2 regions of the Sphingomonas sp. SORGH_AS_0870 genome follow, and region 2 is predicted to be linked to the other one. Evidence: riboswitches for the same ligand, from Rfam matches in the RefSeq annotation. Region 2 holds a riboswitch; the other holds the start of a gene.
The links. A riboswitch is a leader RNA that binds a small molecule or an ion and turns the genes downstream of it on or off. The one in region 2 is predicted to bind thiamine pyrophosphate.

Region 1: linked by a shared signal. The riboswitch ahead of QE363_RS11070 (TonB-dependent receptor domain-containing protein) and the one ahead of thiC (phosphomethylpyrimidine synthase ThiC) in region 2 are both predicted to bind thiamine pyrophosphate.

The regions. Positions count from the first base shown of each region.
Region 1 covers NZ_JAVIYW010000002.1:2,343,399-2,351,177, reverse strand. The annotation lists gene QE363_RS11085 (PAS domain S-box protein) at 1-374, opposite strand, end outside; gene pnuC (nicotinamide riboside transporter PnuC) at 583-1,179, opposite strand; gene QE363_RS11075 (phosphotransferase) at 1,179-2,333, opposite strand; gene QE363_RS11070 (TonB-dependent receptor domain-containing protein) at 2,336-4,645, opposite strand; TPP riboswitch at 4,677-4,786, opposite strand; gene QE363_RS11065 (class I SAM-dependent methyltransferase) at 4,819-5,433, opposite strand; gene QE363_RS11060 (PIG-L family deacetylase) at 5,430-6,083, opposite strand; gene QE363_RS11055 (acyl-CoA dehydrogenase) at 6,080-7,090, opposite strand; gene QE363_RS11050 (glycosyltransferase) at 7,069-7,779, opposite strand, start outside.
Region 2 covers NZ_JAVIYW010000002.1:4,136,269-4,144,047, reverse strand. The annotation lists gene QE363_RS19200 (twin transmembrane helix small protein) at 1-224, shown strand, start outside; gene QE363_RS19195 (cob(I)yrinic acid a,c-diamide adenosyltransferase) at 229-792, shown strand; gene egtB (ergothioneine biosynthesis protein EgtB) at 833-2,104, shown strand; gene egtD (L-histidine N(alpha)-methyltransferase) at 2,107-3,084, shown strand; gene QE363_RS19180 (ferritin-like domain-containing protein) at 3,285-4,241, shown strand; gene QE363_RS19175 (ferritin-like domain-containing protein) at 4,279-5,295, shown strand; TPP riboswitch at 5,436-5,545, shown strand; gene thiC (phosphomethylpyrimidine synthase ThiC) at 5,578-7,425, shown strand; gene QE363_RS19165 (DUF3892 domain-containing protein) at 7,515-7,779, opposite strand, start outside.

The DNA.
Region 1 (7,779 bases), 1.8 Mb from region 2:
CCGTCCGGGGTTTCCAGCAGGGCCCCGGCATAGAAACGCAGGCCCGGCCTTCCCACCACCAGCGGGTTGCAGGCGAACCGTTCGTCCGTCGTGGTATCCGGTACGACGAAGATGCCCGGTTGCAGGATCGCATGGGCGCACAGCGACACTTCGAGCGGGAGTTCGTCGGCGCCGATGCCGACCTCCGCCTTGAACCACTGACGATCCGCCGCGATCAGATTGACGACCGCGATCGGCGCATCGAAGATATCGGCGGCGAGCCGAACGATATCGTCAAACTCCACCTCGCGCGCCGTATCCAATATCGCATAGCGGTGCAGCGCCGCGACACGGGCTTCCTCGCTCCAGGGCGGCGCGACCTTGGGGCCCGTCATGCGGCACTCGGCGCGTCGGTGTTAACGGCGGGGCGGCTGGTGTCGGATCGCGGGCGCGACCAGAGCGCCGAAGGGACCATAGGCGTCCCCCGCATGGCACCGCCAGCGTTGAACCATCGACCACATCCACTTCCATGCCGCATAGGAGAACCTAACGCTCAAATATCGGCCCCGCTCAATCGAAATCTGACCGCTGCGCTTTTTTTCTTCACCAGGCGGTCGGCGGCAGGGTGGGACGCTCCCCTTCCGATGCCGCCGAGGGCCGCCGCCAATCCCGGTAGCCGATCACCGCCAGCCCGATCATCACGGCGTAAAGGCCCGCAGTGGGCAGCAATCCCTTGTAGAGAAACATTCCCACATAGACGACATCGACCACGATCCAGAGCAGCCAATTCTCCCGGTGACGCCGCGCCGTCCAATATTGGGCGACCAGGCTGAAGGCGCTGAGCGTGGCGTCCATCCAGGGCAGCGCCGCATCGGTATGTCGGCTGGTGAACCAGCCGATCGCCACCGCGCCGAACGCGCCCAGCGCCAGCCCCGCCAGCGCCTTGGGACGCGACAGCGGCATCACCACGACCGCGCCCGTATCGCGGCGCTCGCGGCTCCAGACGATCCAACCATAGAGGATGCCCACGCCGAACACCGCCTGCAACGCCATGTCGGCATAGAGCCGCACGTCGAGGAACAGCTTGAAATACAGCGCGCAGGCAAGGAGGTTGAGCGGCCAGCAGAACAGGCTTCGCCGCGCGGTCAGCCAGATCGCCAGGAAACTGATCGCCACCGCCGCCATCTCGAGCGTCGACATCACAATTTCCGCCTCGCCCGAAGCTCCGCAAGGAAATCGCGCCCCGCCGCCGATCCGAACCAGTCCGCATGACCCAGCAGATACCCCTCCCAGGCCAGCATGCCGGCGTCCCGGTCGCCCACGACCCCGGCGAAATAATCGATCTCCGACAGGGCGAACTCGACATGGACCAGCGGCAACATTGCGATGATGCTTTCCATCATGGCGGGGTCGATGGGGGAGATCGCCTCATAGCCCGCGATCAGTGATAATGCCGATGCGGGGTCGGCGATGGCGTCATCGTGCCCCTCCCCCAGGTCCAGCCACGCAAAGGCGGTCCGTTCGATCGCGATCGCCAGATCATGCGCGGCACAGCTGCGATCGGCCAGCCCGAAGTCGAACACGGTCCGGACCGTCTCGTCCGCCGCCCATAACAGGTTGGAGGGGTGCCAGTCATTATGGGTCCACAGGGGCGGCTGACCTGCGATATGCCGGGCCAGCCCCTCGCCCCATGCGGCGAATAGCGACGACAGGCGGCGGCGCCAGGCATGCCCGGCGAGAAACGCGGCCAGGGCCGGACGCGCGGCGACATAGGCTTCGGCCGCCGCCATCGGATCGGTCGCAGACAGGATGCCGAAGCTGGCGACCAGGGGCTGGACAGCACGCGGCGGCGCACCATAGCCGAGCGACGCGAGGTGCAGCCGCGCCAGCGAAACCCCGGCGGCATGGGCATGCGCGAGCGACCGGAACGGCGTCCAGGACAGCCGGTCGCGATACAGATCATCGCCCGGCGCCTGGCGATGGACCTCATAGGTCGCCTCGCCCAGCGCGACCGCGCTTTCCCCCTCCCCCGTGCGCCATATCTCGGGCACCGGCGCGCCCGCAGCGGCGAGATGCGCGATGAAGCGATGCTCCTCCGCCAGTCCGGCGGCCGTACGCACCCGGCGATCATGCCGCTTGACGAGCAGCATGCCCTCCGTCGTGTCGATCAGCGTCGCGGCGGAAAAGGGACGCGGCGAGTGCCAGCGCAGCGCCTCGATCCGGGCCGCCTGCGGATAATGCGCCAGCACGGCCGCCGCTTCCTCGGGCGTGATCGCGGGCCAGGTGGGGGCTTCCATCGCCAGCCCCATGCCATGGACGCGGTGACCGGCGCCCGCCTCGTCCGGGATAGCCATGCTCAGAACCCGCGCGAAATCGTCGCGACGACCGCCGATCCGCCGCCGATATAATAGGACGGCGCATTGCCCTTGATGATCGTGCCGCCGCGGCCGACGACATCGCGCGCGTTGGTCGTGACGGACTGAACCCCCGCCAGGACATGCGGATCGGTGACGTTGATCGCATTGACCCGCAGGTCGGTCCGCTTGCCGTCGAGCCAATCGGCCAGATGGACGCCGATCGCCAGGTCGAGCGTGGCATATCCCCGGATGCTCTCGTCGTTCATGAACGTCGCATATTGGCGGCCGACATATTTGCCCGCGATGCTGCCAAACAGATGCCCATCGTCATAGGTGCCACCGGCGCCGAACTGGAGCGTCGGGCTGGATACCGCCCGCTTGCCCCGCGTCGGCAGATAGTCTCCGCCGACCGGCAGATCGTCATCGACCCGCGCGCGCAGATATTCGCCCGAAACATAGACGCTGACGCCTCTCGCGGGCCGATAATCGATCTCGGCATCGACGCCATAGGACGTCTGTCCGCCCGCGTTCAGCGTCGAATTGACCAGCGCCCCGCCATTGTCGACCACGGTCGCCAGCTGGCGGTTGCGGAACTTGTAGTGGAAGCCGGTCACCGAGGCGGAAAGGCTGGGCCCGATATAGCGATAGCCAAGTTCCTGCGACACCGAATATTCGTTCTTCAACGCGTCCGTCCCGCGTGTCGAGACCACGCCGCCATCATAGCTGTCGTACAGCGTGAATTCGTTGGGCGTCCGGAAATTGGTCGTGACGTTGACAAAGGCCTGCTGGCGATCGTCGAGATCATAATGGACGGCGGCGCGCGGCAGGGCGGCGAAGCTGTCGCTGCGCACGCGGGTCTGCGGTCCAGGCAGGTAATTGCGGCCGTTGCGGAGCAGGTTGACGCCCTTGAAGCCGATATCGACCGTCAGCCTGGGGCTCAGCGCGATGCTGTCGGCCACGAAGACGCTCTTCGTTACGGTCACGGTGCGCTGGTCCTCATAGGCGAGCAGGCGGCCATCGGCGGTGCGGATCGCCTTGCTGCGATAGCCCCAGCGGTCGGCCGGGCGTCCGTCGGTGCCGACGGCGGTATAGGTCTGGGTCACACGGTCGGTGCCATAGTCGAACCACAGCCCCGCAGTCAGCCGGTGGATGCCCGCGCGCAGCGTCAGGCTGGCGACCTGGCCGGCCCGCATCTGATCGCCGGTATAATTGCCCAGCACCGTCGCGACCCCATTCACCGCGCCGGGCAGCGCGATCGGCTGCGCCAGTTCTTCGTTGCCCAGGAAATTGCCGGTGGTCGCAAGCTGGGTGCCATAGGGCGAATTGCCATAGCCGAACTGGAGATAGGTCGTGGCGTCCAGCGTCAGCCGGTCGCCCAGGACCAGATGCACGGGGGCCGAGGCATAGAGGTTGCGGAAGGGCGCGCGGTACAGTTCCCAGTAACGGGTTTCCCCCGACACATACTCGGCATCATAATTGAACCCGCGTCCCCGCGCGCGCCAATCGGCCAGGGTGGGGCTGGCATAGCTGGAGGAATTGGCGTCGTTGTACGACAGGGCGAGGCTGGCACGGTTGCCGTTTCCCCATTCGCCCAGCAGCTTGGCATCGACATGCTGGCGCAGATCATAGCCCGCGCCGCGCCAATTGTCCGCACGGGTGTTGGAATAGGACAGGAACGCCTTCAGCCCGGTATTTCCGATCGTCCCCGTATCGACCCGGACAAAGGCCCGGTACATGTTGTACGACCCCAGCGACAGATCGGCCAGCATTCCGCGCGCCGCCTTGGGATCGTCGAGCGACAGCGACAACAGACCGCCAGCGCCGCCGACGGTCGGCGAGGCGAGATCGACCGCCCCCTGGGCCAGCCGGATCGCCCGCACATTCTCTGCATCGGCGAATTGCGACGGATAGGGGTAATAATAGCCGATGTCGTTCTGCGGCGCGCCCTCCATCAGCACGCCGATCTCATCCTGCCCCAGACCGCGCAGCGTCAGGCTGGAACTGGTCGACAGGCCATAGGGATCGCTGGACGCGACATTGGCGCCGGGCAGCAGGCTCACCAGCTGAAAGGCGTTCAGCGTCGGGGCCTGCTTGACGATGAAGTCCGAGGAAATCTCGCTGACCGCCTTGGGTTCGGTCTGATCGGGCAGCAGCCCCTCGGGATCGCGGTGGCCGATCACGCGAATATCGGCAGGCGCGTCGGCCGCCCGCTGCGCCGAGGCCGCGCCGGGCAGCGCCAGCCACGCGGCGGACAGCAGCAGGGCACCATATCGGATCGTCTTGCGATCGCGCGAAATCAGAACAGCCATCGTCTCTCGTCCACTTCACACGGAAGGACGACGAAGGAACCGCCACCCTCCCTACGCCGGTATCAGCCGGATCAGGTTCGGCGGGTCATGGGCTGCTGCCCATCTCTCGACCGCGCATCAGCGGTTCCCCGGGGATGGCGTCGTCTAGGCGCTTACGGCCCGTAAGCAAATGATTATCGATGGCGGGAGGAAAGACCCGTCCGGGGCCCTGCGTCGCACCGCCGCGCGACGAGGACATGCCAGCGCGCCCGGCGGCGCATCGTTTCGACCTGCCAGGTCATGCCGGTCATCCGCAGGAAGCATTCCTGGATGTCGGCGGCGTGCTGCGCGAAATCATAATAGTCGATGCGATGATGCGCGAGGACCAGCCGCCCGCCGGGGCGCAAGGCCGCGGCGACGCCACGCGCGACATGCCGCATCGCGATGGGCGAAAGATAATAGAGCAGCTCGGCGATGACGATCGCATCATAGTCCCGTCGCGGAAACCGCGCGGGCAAGACCAAAGTTATCGCCCGTGCTCGCGGCCAGGCAGCGATCGCCCGCACCGTCAGGCGGGTGCCCTCGACCGTCCCCTCGGTCGCGTCGAGCCGAAGCGCGCGGCGGGCGATGGCGCGGCTGTTCGATCCATTGCCGCTGCCCAGTTCCAGGACCCTGCCCCATGGCCCCTGGCCCAGCGCATGCAGGATCGCCCGGCGCTTCACCGCCTCGTCCCGGTTGGAGAAGGTCCGCCAGGGATCGTCGTCCGCCGCGAACTTCTCGGCAAAGCCGCCAAGGTCGATCGCCTTCATCGCCTCACCGCAAGGAAACGCTCGACCGGGTGGGAAAAGGCCGCCAGTTCATGGCGTGCGATCGTAAAGCCCCGAGGATCGTCGGTGATCGCGCCCAGCTGGGTCCGATGCACCCGGATCAGCGCGCGCTTCGCCGCCGCGCCGCCGGGGATCGAGACGGTCCGGCTCCGCGCCGCCAGCCGCTTTTGCGGCGGCCAGACCTGATAGGTCAGACGCCGCCCGCCGAAGCGAAAACCGCCAAGCGCGGTCGCGACCGCCTGGTGATCGGGATGGGCATCCGTGGCGGCGGGCCCGACCAGCAGGTCCATGCCCCGCTGTTTCCGAAGCGCCCGGTGCAGCCGCTCGCGGCAAGGATCGCCCTCCGCCATCAGTCCACCATCGGGCAGCCCGAGGAACATCACCCGGTCGCTCCGGACGCCCAGACGGCGCAGCGCATGGCGGCTTTCCCGCTCGCGCGCGGCGATCAGACGCGCGGCGGGCCATGTCCGGCTGTCGGGATGCGAGGCGGCGCCGTCGCTGACCACGACGACCCAAACCCCGCTCCCCCGCCGCCGCAGCGCCTGGATCAGCCCCGCCGCCCCGATGATCTCGTCATCGGGATGCGGCGCGACGATGACGGCCCGGCGGACGCCGTTGAGGTCCAGCCTCATAGCGACAGCTCCAGCAAGCCCTGCGCCACCGCCTGCCCGACCCGAAGGCGTTGCGCGTCGGGCATGGGCTGACGCAGATAGACCGCCAGATCGGCCAGCATCGCGGAGAGCGGATGGGTGAGGAACTGCCCCGCCAGCCCCACCGCCTCCCGAGCGATCACGATCGCCTGCTCGGCCGTATCGGCCACCGCCATGCGCGCAGCGGCGACCCGCGCCAGCCGCGCCTCTTCGCCCTCCTCCCCGAACCAGCATCGCGCCGTGCGCCGCACGATGGCCGCGGCCAGCTCCGCCAGCGCGAACAACCGCGCGAGCCGGGCCGACTGGAACGGATCGTCGGCGCGCCCCGCCTCGACCAGATGGCGGCGGGTCAGGTCACACAGCCCGGCCACGCCCCCGGCATGGACCGCCACGAACCGCAGCGCCCCGCCGCTGAAAAAGGGTTCGCGCGCATAGAGGTTCGGCGCGCCGATCCGGTCGTCCTGCGCGATGACGCCGTCCCGCCAGCGGACCAGATGCGTTTCGGACCGCTGCATGCCCGTCACCCGCCACCAGTCGCGGTCGATCACCGGCGGGACCCGCGCCAGATCGAGCAGCAGCAGTTGCACTCCCTCGGCCGTGTCCGCCGTGACCACGGCGTGGCTCAACACCCCGGCGCCCGAGGCATGGCTCTTGCCCCCGGTCAACCGCTCGCCGTCCAGCCGCAGGGGCTCGCCCGCCAATCCGGCATTCCAGACGCCCAATGTCGCCCCCTGAGCCAGTATCCCGCCCAGCCGTTCCACCTGCGCCGCCGATCCGTAACGGCGCACGATCTGCACCGCATCGACATGACCCTCGACCAACCGCCCGAGCGGGAGATCGCGCCGGCCGATGTCATACAGCCGGGCCAGCAGCACGACATAATCCTCGACCGTCCGGGGATCGCTGGGAGGATGCTCGGCCCAGCCCATGGCGGCAATCGCGCTTCGCAGTTCGTCGGCCATGGTGGTCATGCCGCGATCTCGCACCATCGGCTCTCCAGTTCGGTCAGAAGATCTTCGGCGTCCGACAGCGACACCTGGCCGGAATGGACGGCCGGTGCCGGGACGATCCGCATCGCGAACGCTTCCGCATTGGGGCAATCGCGCGCGACGCCCAGGACATGGTCCGCCGAAAGGCCCAGCCGCTCGCCGAGCGCGATGCGCCGGTCGACCCGGTCGATCATGGCGAAGCTGTGCCGCGCGGCCGCCTGGGCGCGCCATTGCCAGGCCGCACCGCGCGGATCGGCCATGCGCGGCGGCTCGCCCTGATCCAGCGCCAGCAACTGGCCGGCAAGCCCGCCGCCGATACGCCCCTGTCGGCGGGACGAGGTCTCCACGATCATCGCCGCGTCCCGACGGACGCGCAGCCCGGCGCGCGCGGCATCGTCGAGCAGGCGGGCGTCCTCTCCCGACGGGATCGGCAGGAACCCGCCCAGCGCGCGATAGGCGGAGGCGCGTATCGCGATATTGGCGCCACCGCCGAAGTGATGCGTGTCCCGCGCCTCCCATGGCACCGGGTCGATGGCCCGGCGATATCGGTGCAATCGGTCGTAATAATGCTCGATGCGGCTTTGCTGCGGATCGGATGCGGCATCGACCCGCTGGATCCGCCCGGCGACGACCTCCGCCTGGCTCAGCCCCCGACGACCCGCCGCGATCCAGTCGCGCTGCGGCGTGCT
Region 2 (7,779 bases):
CCACATTTCTCGTGATCCTGCTGATCGCGGCGATGCTCGCCACCCTGGTCGCGCTGGTGCGCGGCATCATCACCTTCCTGCAGGAAGCCACGGCGGAGGCGAAGGGCGAGGGGCCGACCGCGTCGCAGCTGAAATCCAACCGGATGATGCAGCAGCGCATCTTCTTCCAGGCGCTGGCGATCACCATCGTCGTCCTGCTGCTGTTCCTGGCGGGGCGGACCTGATCCGATGGTCAAGCTGACGAAGATCTACACCCGCACCGGCGATGCGGGCACGACCGGGCTGGTCGACGGGTCACGCCGGTCCAAGGCGGATGCGCGGCTGATCGCGATCGGCGAGGTGGACGAGGCGAACAGTGCGATCGGCGTCGCGCTGCTGAGCATGGAGGGCGCGCTGGCCGAGCAGCTGACGCGAATCCAGAACGACCTGTTCGACCTGGGCGCCGATCTCGCCACGCCCGACCATGTCGAGGGGGCGCTGCGCATCCTGCCCGAACAGGTCGCGCGGCTGGAGGACGAGATCGACGCGATGAACGCGCAACTGGCGCCGCTGACCAGCTTCATCCTGCCCGGCGGCACGCCAGCGGCGGCGCATCTGCATCTGGCGCGCGCGATCACGCGGCGGGCCGAGCGGGCGGGCGTCGCGCTTTCGGAGCATGAGGCGACCAATCCGTCCGCGCTCGCCTATCTCAACCGCCTGTCGGACTGGCTGTTCGTCGCGGCACGGGTGGTGAACAAAAACGGCGCATCGGACGTTCTTTGGGTTCCAGGAGGGGTGCGGGCGAGACGGTAACGGGCCGGTCGCTGTTCCCCGCAATCCGGGGAGCAGCCGAATGCCGACCCTCGTACCGTCGTCCGCGACGGCGCCGACGCCTGCCGACGAACTGGCATCCCGCTATCGCGCCGTCCGCGCGCTGACCCTGTCGCTGGCAGAGCCGCTGTCCGACGCCGACGCCACCGTCCAGTCGATGCCCGACGCCTCGCCCGCGAAGTGGCATATGGCGCACACGACCTGGTTTTTCGAGACGTTCGTGCTGCGCGACCATGTGCCGGACTATCGGCTGCACGATCCGCGCTTTCCCTTCCTGTTCAACAGCTATTACGAGGCGGAAGGAAAGCGTCACGCGCGCCATCGTCGCGGGATGATCACCCGCCCGACGCTGGACGAGGTGCGGGCGTACCGCGCGCATGTCGATGCCGCGCTGCTGGCGGCGCTGCCCGATTTGCCCGACGCGGCGCGCGAGCTGGTCGCGCTGGGATGCCATCACGAGGAGCAGCATCAGGAGCTGTTCGTCACCGACATCCTGCACCTTTTCTCCGAAAACCCGCTGGAGCCCGCGCTCTATCCGCCCGAGCCCAAGGCCCCCGTCGCGATGCCCGGCCCGATCGGCTGGATCGAGGGGCAGGCGGGCGTGGTCCGGATCGGCCATGACGGACAGGGCTTCGCCTTCGACTGCGAAGGGCCGCGCCATGAGGCCCTGCTCCATCCTCATGCCATCGCGGATCGCACGGTCACCAATGCCGAATGGATGCAGTTCATCGCCGATGGCGGCTATCGCGATCCCCGGCTCTGGCTGTCGGATGGCTGGGCGTGGGTGAAGGGAGAGGGGATCGCCGCGCCGCTCTATTGGGAAGAGCGCGACGGCGGCTGGACCCGTTTCGGGCTGGACGGCCGCCGCGTGGTCGATCCCGCCGCCCCGGTGACGCATGTCAGCTTCTACGAGGCGGATGCCTTTGCCAGCTGGGCGGGCGCGCGGCTGCCGACCGAGATGGAGTGGGAAGCCGCCGCCGCCGCGCATGATCCGGCGGGGGGGCACCAGATGGAGGCGGGCGGCGCGATCGAACCGCGTCCCGCGACCCATGGCCCCGCCTTTTTCGGCGATGTCTGGGAATGGACCGGCAGCGCCTATCGTCCCTATCCCGGCTTTCGCGCCGTCGAGGGGGCGGTCGGCGAATATAATGGCAAGTTCATGAACGGGCAGTTCGTCCTGCGCGGCGGAAGCTGCGCGACGCCGCGCGGCCATGCCCGCGCCTCCTATCGCAATTTCTTCTACCCCCATCAGCGCTGGCAGTTCACCGGCGTCCGTCTGGCAAAGGACCTGTAATCATGCTGAAGCCCGAGATCGAGGATGGTCAGATGTCGCTGACCGATCCCGCCTTCCGCGCCGATGTCCTCGCCGGACTGGAGCGCCGCCCCCGTGCCATCCCCGCCCGCTGGTTCTATGACCGCAAGGGGTCCGAGCTGTTCGAGGCGATCACCGATCTGCCCGAATATTATCCCACCCGCGCCGAGACCGCGATCCTGAAGACCATCTGCCCCGACCTCGTCGCGCATGTCGGCAAGGGGCGCGCGGTGGTCGAGTTCGGATCGGGCTCCTCGACCAAGACGCCGGTGCTGCTGCGCTGCGTCGAGCCGTCGGCCTATGTGCCGATCGACATTTCGGGCGACTTCCTGCGCGAATCCGCGCGTAATCTGCAACAGGCCTTTCCCGACCTGCCCATCCATCCGCTGGAGGGGGATTTCATGCACCCGCTGGCGCTGCCCGCGATGGTGGCGGAGGCGCCGAAGCTGGGCTTCTTCCCCGGCTCGACCATCGGCAACATGACGCCCGCCATGGCGACCGACCTGCTGCGCGCGATGCGCGGTTCGCTGGGCGAGGGGGCAATGCTGCTGATCGGGATGGACCGCGCCAAGTCCAGCGAAATCCTGGTCCCCGCCTATGACGATGCGCAGGGCGTGACGGCGGCGTTCAACCGCAATCTGCTCGACCGGATCAACCGCGAGCTGGACGGCACCATCCCGGTCGAGGATTTCCGCCACCGCGCGGTGTGGAACGACGATCGCTCGCGGATCGAGATGCACCTGGCCGCGACCCGCGACGTCGCCTTCACCATCGAGGGCCGCCCCTTCGCCATGGCCGCAGGCGAGACGATCCACACCGAGAACAGCCACAAATACGGCCCCCGCGACGCCAAGATCCTGCTGCGCGCGGGCGGCTGGACTCCGGTCGCGCAATGGAGCGATCCGGATGACATGTTCGCGGTCTATCTGGCCGAGGCGCAATCGGTTCGTCTTGCTCCATGAACGTTTCGTCGTATCGAATCGCGGTATAACCGGACAGGTGAAAAGAGTTGCGTCTTTTCCTGCGGACGTAACGTTTCGCTTTTCGGTCGGGCGTTGGGCTTTACCCTGAAAAGTCTTCCCGCTTGACCCTCTTGCAAGTCTATCTGCTGGCAAAGAGCCGACAGATAGACTTGCGAGGGTTCCATACCGGGAGGAGCATGATGACCGAAAGCGCACACCTGCTCGACGCATTCGACGCACGGGCCCAGCGCCGCGATCAACGACGCGCGTTCTTCAAGACGGCGATGGGCGCCGCCGCCGCCGGCGTCGCGGCCTTTACCCTGACCAGCAAGGCGGGGGCCCAGTCGACGATCACCGACGCGGATATCCTAAACTTCGCGTTGAACCTCGAATATCTCGAAGCGCAATTCTATGCCTTTGCCGCCAACGGCACCGGCCTCGCCTCCAGCCAGTTGACCGGCACGGGCACGCAGGGCGCGGTCACCGGCGGCAAGAAGGTGACGTTCACCGACCCGATCGTCGAGCAATATGCCCGCGAGATCGCGGCCGACGAAGCCGCACATGTCGCGTTCCTGCGCACCGCGCTGGGCAGTTCGGCGGTGGCGCAGCCCGCGATCAACATCTCGGGCGACGCGAACGGCGCGTTCACCGCGGCGGCGCGCGCATCGGGCGTGATCGACTCCAACTCGACCTTCGATCCTTACGCCTCGGACGAGAATTTTCTGCTCGGCGCGTATATCTTCGAGGATGTCGGCGTGACCGCCTATAAGGGGGCCTCGCCGCTGATCAGCAACAAGACCTTCCTCCAGGCCGCCGCCGGCATCCTGGCGGTCGAGGCCTATCACGCCGCGATCGTCCGCACGACGCTCTATGCCAAGGGGATCCAGACCCCGGCACTGATCACCGCAGCGGGCAAGATCTCGGACGCGCGCGACAGCCTGGACGGGACCACCGACCTGGATCAGGGCATTGCCGCGACCACGGTCGGCGGACAGCTGGTGTCCAACATCGTACCGCTCGACTCCAACGGGATCGCGTTCAGCCGCACGCCGCAGCAGGTGCTGAACATCGTCTATCTCAACAAGGCGTCGGCCACGCTGGGCGGATTCTTCCCCGCCGGCGTCAACGGCACCCTGCGCGCCAGCGCGGCCAACTGATCCCCCTTTTTCCTCGTTCCGAGAGGATTTTTTCATCATGAGCGAAGAACGCTTCATTCTCGATGTGATCGAAGAGGCTTCGGCCAAGCGCCGGTCCGATCGTCGCCGTTTCATGCGCATGGCCGCCGGGGCCGGTGCGGTGGGCGGGCTGGCCATGCTGGGCGCCTGCGGCAGCGACGATAACGACGTCATCGTCCTGCCGACGCCCACCCCGACCGCGACGGCGGGCTCGGTCACCGACGCCGATGTCCTGAACTTCGCGCTTCAGCTCGAATATCTGGAAGCGCAATTCTACAGCTATGCCGCCTTCGGCGCGGGCCTGTCCGCCTCGCTTCAGGCGGGTACGGGCACGCAAGGCTCTGTCGCGACCAGCACCAGCGGACAGCCGCGCCAGGTCGCGTTCCAGGACCCGTTGGTGGCGCAATATGCTCGCGAGATCGCCTATGACGAGATCGCGCACGTCACCTTCCTGCGCAATGCCCTGGGCTCCAGCGCGGTGGCGCAGCCCGCGATCAACCTGTCGGGCGATGCCAATGGCGCCTTCACGGCGGCGGCGCGCGCGGCCGGGGTGATCGGATCGACCGGAACCTTCGACCCCTATGCCTCGGACGAGAATTTCCTGCTCGCCGCCTATATCTTCGAGGATGTCGGCGTCACCGCCTATATGGGCGGGGTCACGCTGCTCTCCAACAAGACCTTTGTCGAGGCGGCGGCGGGCATCCACGCAGCCGAGGCCTATCATGCGGGCCTGGTCCGCTCGGTCATCTATCGCAAGGGGCTGAGCAACGGAACGCTGATCACCGCGGCGAACCAGATTTCGGACGCGCGTGACAGCCTGGACGGCTCGACCGACCTCGATCAGGGCATCACCGTCACCGCCAACGGCGTCACGTCGGCCAACATCGTGCCCGCCGATTCCAACGCCGTCGCCTTTGTCCGCACGCCGCAGCAGGTGCTGAACGTCGTCTATCTCAACAAGGCGGCGGTGACCGGCGGCGGCTTCTTCCCGAGCGGCCTGAACGGCAATGTACGGACCAGCGCGGCCAGCGGCTGACGCATTCTGTCCCGCAAGGGGTGATCGCCCCGGTCGGCCGCCAGCCCCTGGCCGACCGGGGCTTTTTCATACGTCCGCCCGGCCGCGCGGGGCATTTCGGCGGAAAGCCCTTCTGCTTGGCGCGATTTGCGCTTATGCAAGGGCCATCCCCGGGGGAGCGCTGACCTGCGCTTGAGAGGGGGGCAAGAGCCCCCGACCCGCTGAACCTGATCCGGCTGACACCGGCGTAGGGAGGGAGCGGCCCCGTCTCTCATGGTCCGTTTCCTCCGCATGGAGTGGACTATGGCAGATATTCCCGCAAAGGCTGAAATTGGCGTCACCACCGGCCCCATTCGTGGGTCGAAGAAGATTCATGTCGGCCCGCTGGGCGTCGCGATGCGCGAAATCCATCTCGACCCGTCTTCGGGCGAGCCGCCTTTGCGCGTCTATGACACCAGCGGCCCCTATACCGATCCGAACGCCCGCATCGACATCATGGCGGGCCTGCCGCAGATCCGCCGCGACTGGATCGAGGGGCGCGGCGATGTCGAGGCCTATGACGGCCGTGAGATCCGCCCCGAGGACAATGGCCAGCTTGGCCCCGACCGTTCGGGCGGCGTGCCGCAATTCCCGCGCACCGGGCTGAACCGCCCGCTACGCGCCAAGCCCGGCATGAACGTCAGCCAGATGCACTATGCCCGGCGCGGCATCATCACGCCCGAGATGGAATATGTCGCGACCCGCGAGAATCTGGGCCGCGAGATGCTGCGCGAATATGTCCGCGACGGCGAGAGCTTCGGCGCTGCCATTCCCGATTACGTGACCCCCGAATTCGTCCGCGACGAAGTGGCGCGCGGCCGGGCGATCATCCCCAACAACATCAACCACCCCGAATCCGAGCCGATGGCGATCGGCCGCAACTTCCTGGTCAAGATCAACGCCAATATCGGCAATTCGGCGGTCGCCTCCAACGTCGCGTCCGAGGTCGACAAGCTGGTCTGGTCGATCCGCTGGGGCGCGGACACGGTGATGGACCTGTCGACGGGGCGCAACATCCACGACACGCGCGAATGGATCATCCGCAACTCGCCCGTGCCGATCGGCACCGTCCCCATCTATCAGGCGCTGGAAAAGGTCGGCGGCATCGCCGAGGAGCTGACCTGGGAAATCTTCCGCGACACGCTGATCGAACAGGCCGAGCAGGGCGTCGACTATTTCACCATCCATGCGGGCGTGCGCCTGCCCTATATCCCGCTGACCGCCAAGCGCGTGACGGGCATCGTGTCGCGCGGCGGCTCGATCATGGCGAAATGGTGCCTGGCGCATCACAAGGAGTCGTTCCTCTACGAACGCTTCGACGAGATCACCGAGATCATGAAGGCCTATGACATCGCCTATTCGCTGGGCGACGGCCTGCGCCCCGGCGCGATCGCCGACGCCAATGACGAAGCGCAGTTCGCCGAGCTCTATACGCTGGGCGAGCTGACCAAGCGCGCCTGGGAACAGGACGTGCAGGTCATGATCGAGGGGCCGGGCCATGTGCCGATGCACAAGATCAAGCAGAATATGGACAAGCAGCTGGAGGCGTGCGGCGAGGCGCCCTTCTACACCCTCGGGCCGCTGACGACCGACATCGCGCCGGGTTACGACCATATCACCAGCGGCATCGGCGCGGCGATGATCGGCTGGTACGGCACGGCGATGCTCTGCTACGTCACGCCCAAGGAGCATCTGGGCCTGCCCGACCGCGACGACGTGAAGGTCGGGGTGGTGACCTACAAGCTGGCCGCCCATGCCGCCGATCTGGCCAAGGGGCACCCGGCCGCCAAGATGCGCGACGACGCCCTGAGCCGCGCCCGCTTCGAGTTCCGCTGGCGCGACCAGTTCAACCTGTCGCTCGACCCGGACACGGCGGAATCCTACCACGACCAGACGCTCCCGGCGGAGGGCGCCAAGACCGCGCATTTCTGTTCGATGTGCGGCCCGAAATTCTGCTCGATGAAGATCACGCAGGAAGTGCGCGAGTTCGCCGCCAAGCAGAACGCGCCGGTCGAAACCTTCGTCGCGGCCGAGGATGCCGAGGCGGGGATGCAGGAAATGAGCGAGAAGTTCCGCGAGAAGGGTGGGGAGGTTTACCTTCCGGCGGAGTGACGAAAAGGGGCCGCACCTGGCAACGGTGCGGCCCCGACTCCCAGCCTCCGTTCAGCCTGAGCGAAGTCGAAGGCCACGGGAATTTCAGCTTAGGGGCATTCGGGCAGGCTCAACAAATTGTTGGGCTGCTCGCCATCGTTTTGCGTCTTCAGATACTTATTGCCTGCGGCTGAGCGGGCGACGATGACCCACGCCGATTGACCGCCTACCGATACGTAAAATTGCCACTGACCGGACTCGATCGCCGCAATGGCCTCTTCCTGCGTCAGTTTCCATCGGCTGGGAAAAGCGCCGCCGACATGCGAAATGCGCTCATAGGTGCTATATCGGCTGGTCTTGTTGATGCACTGAATT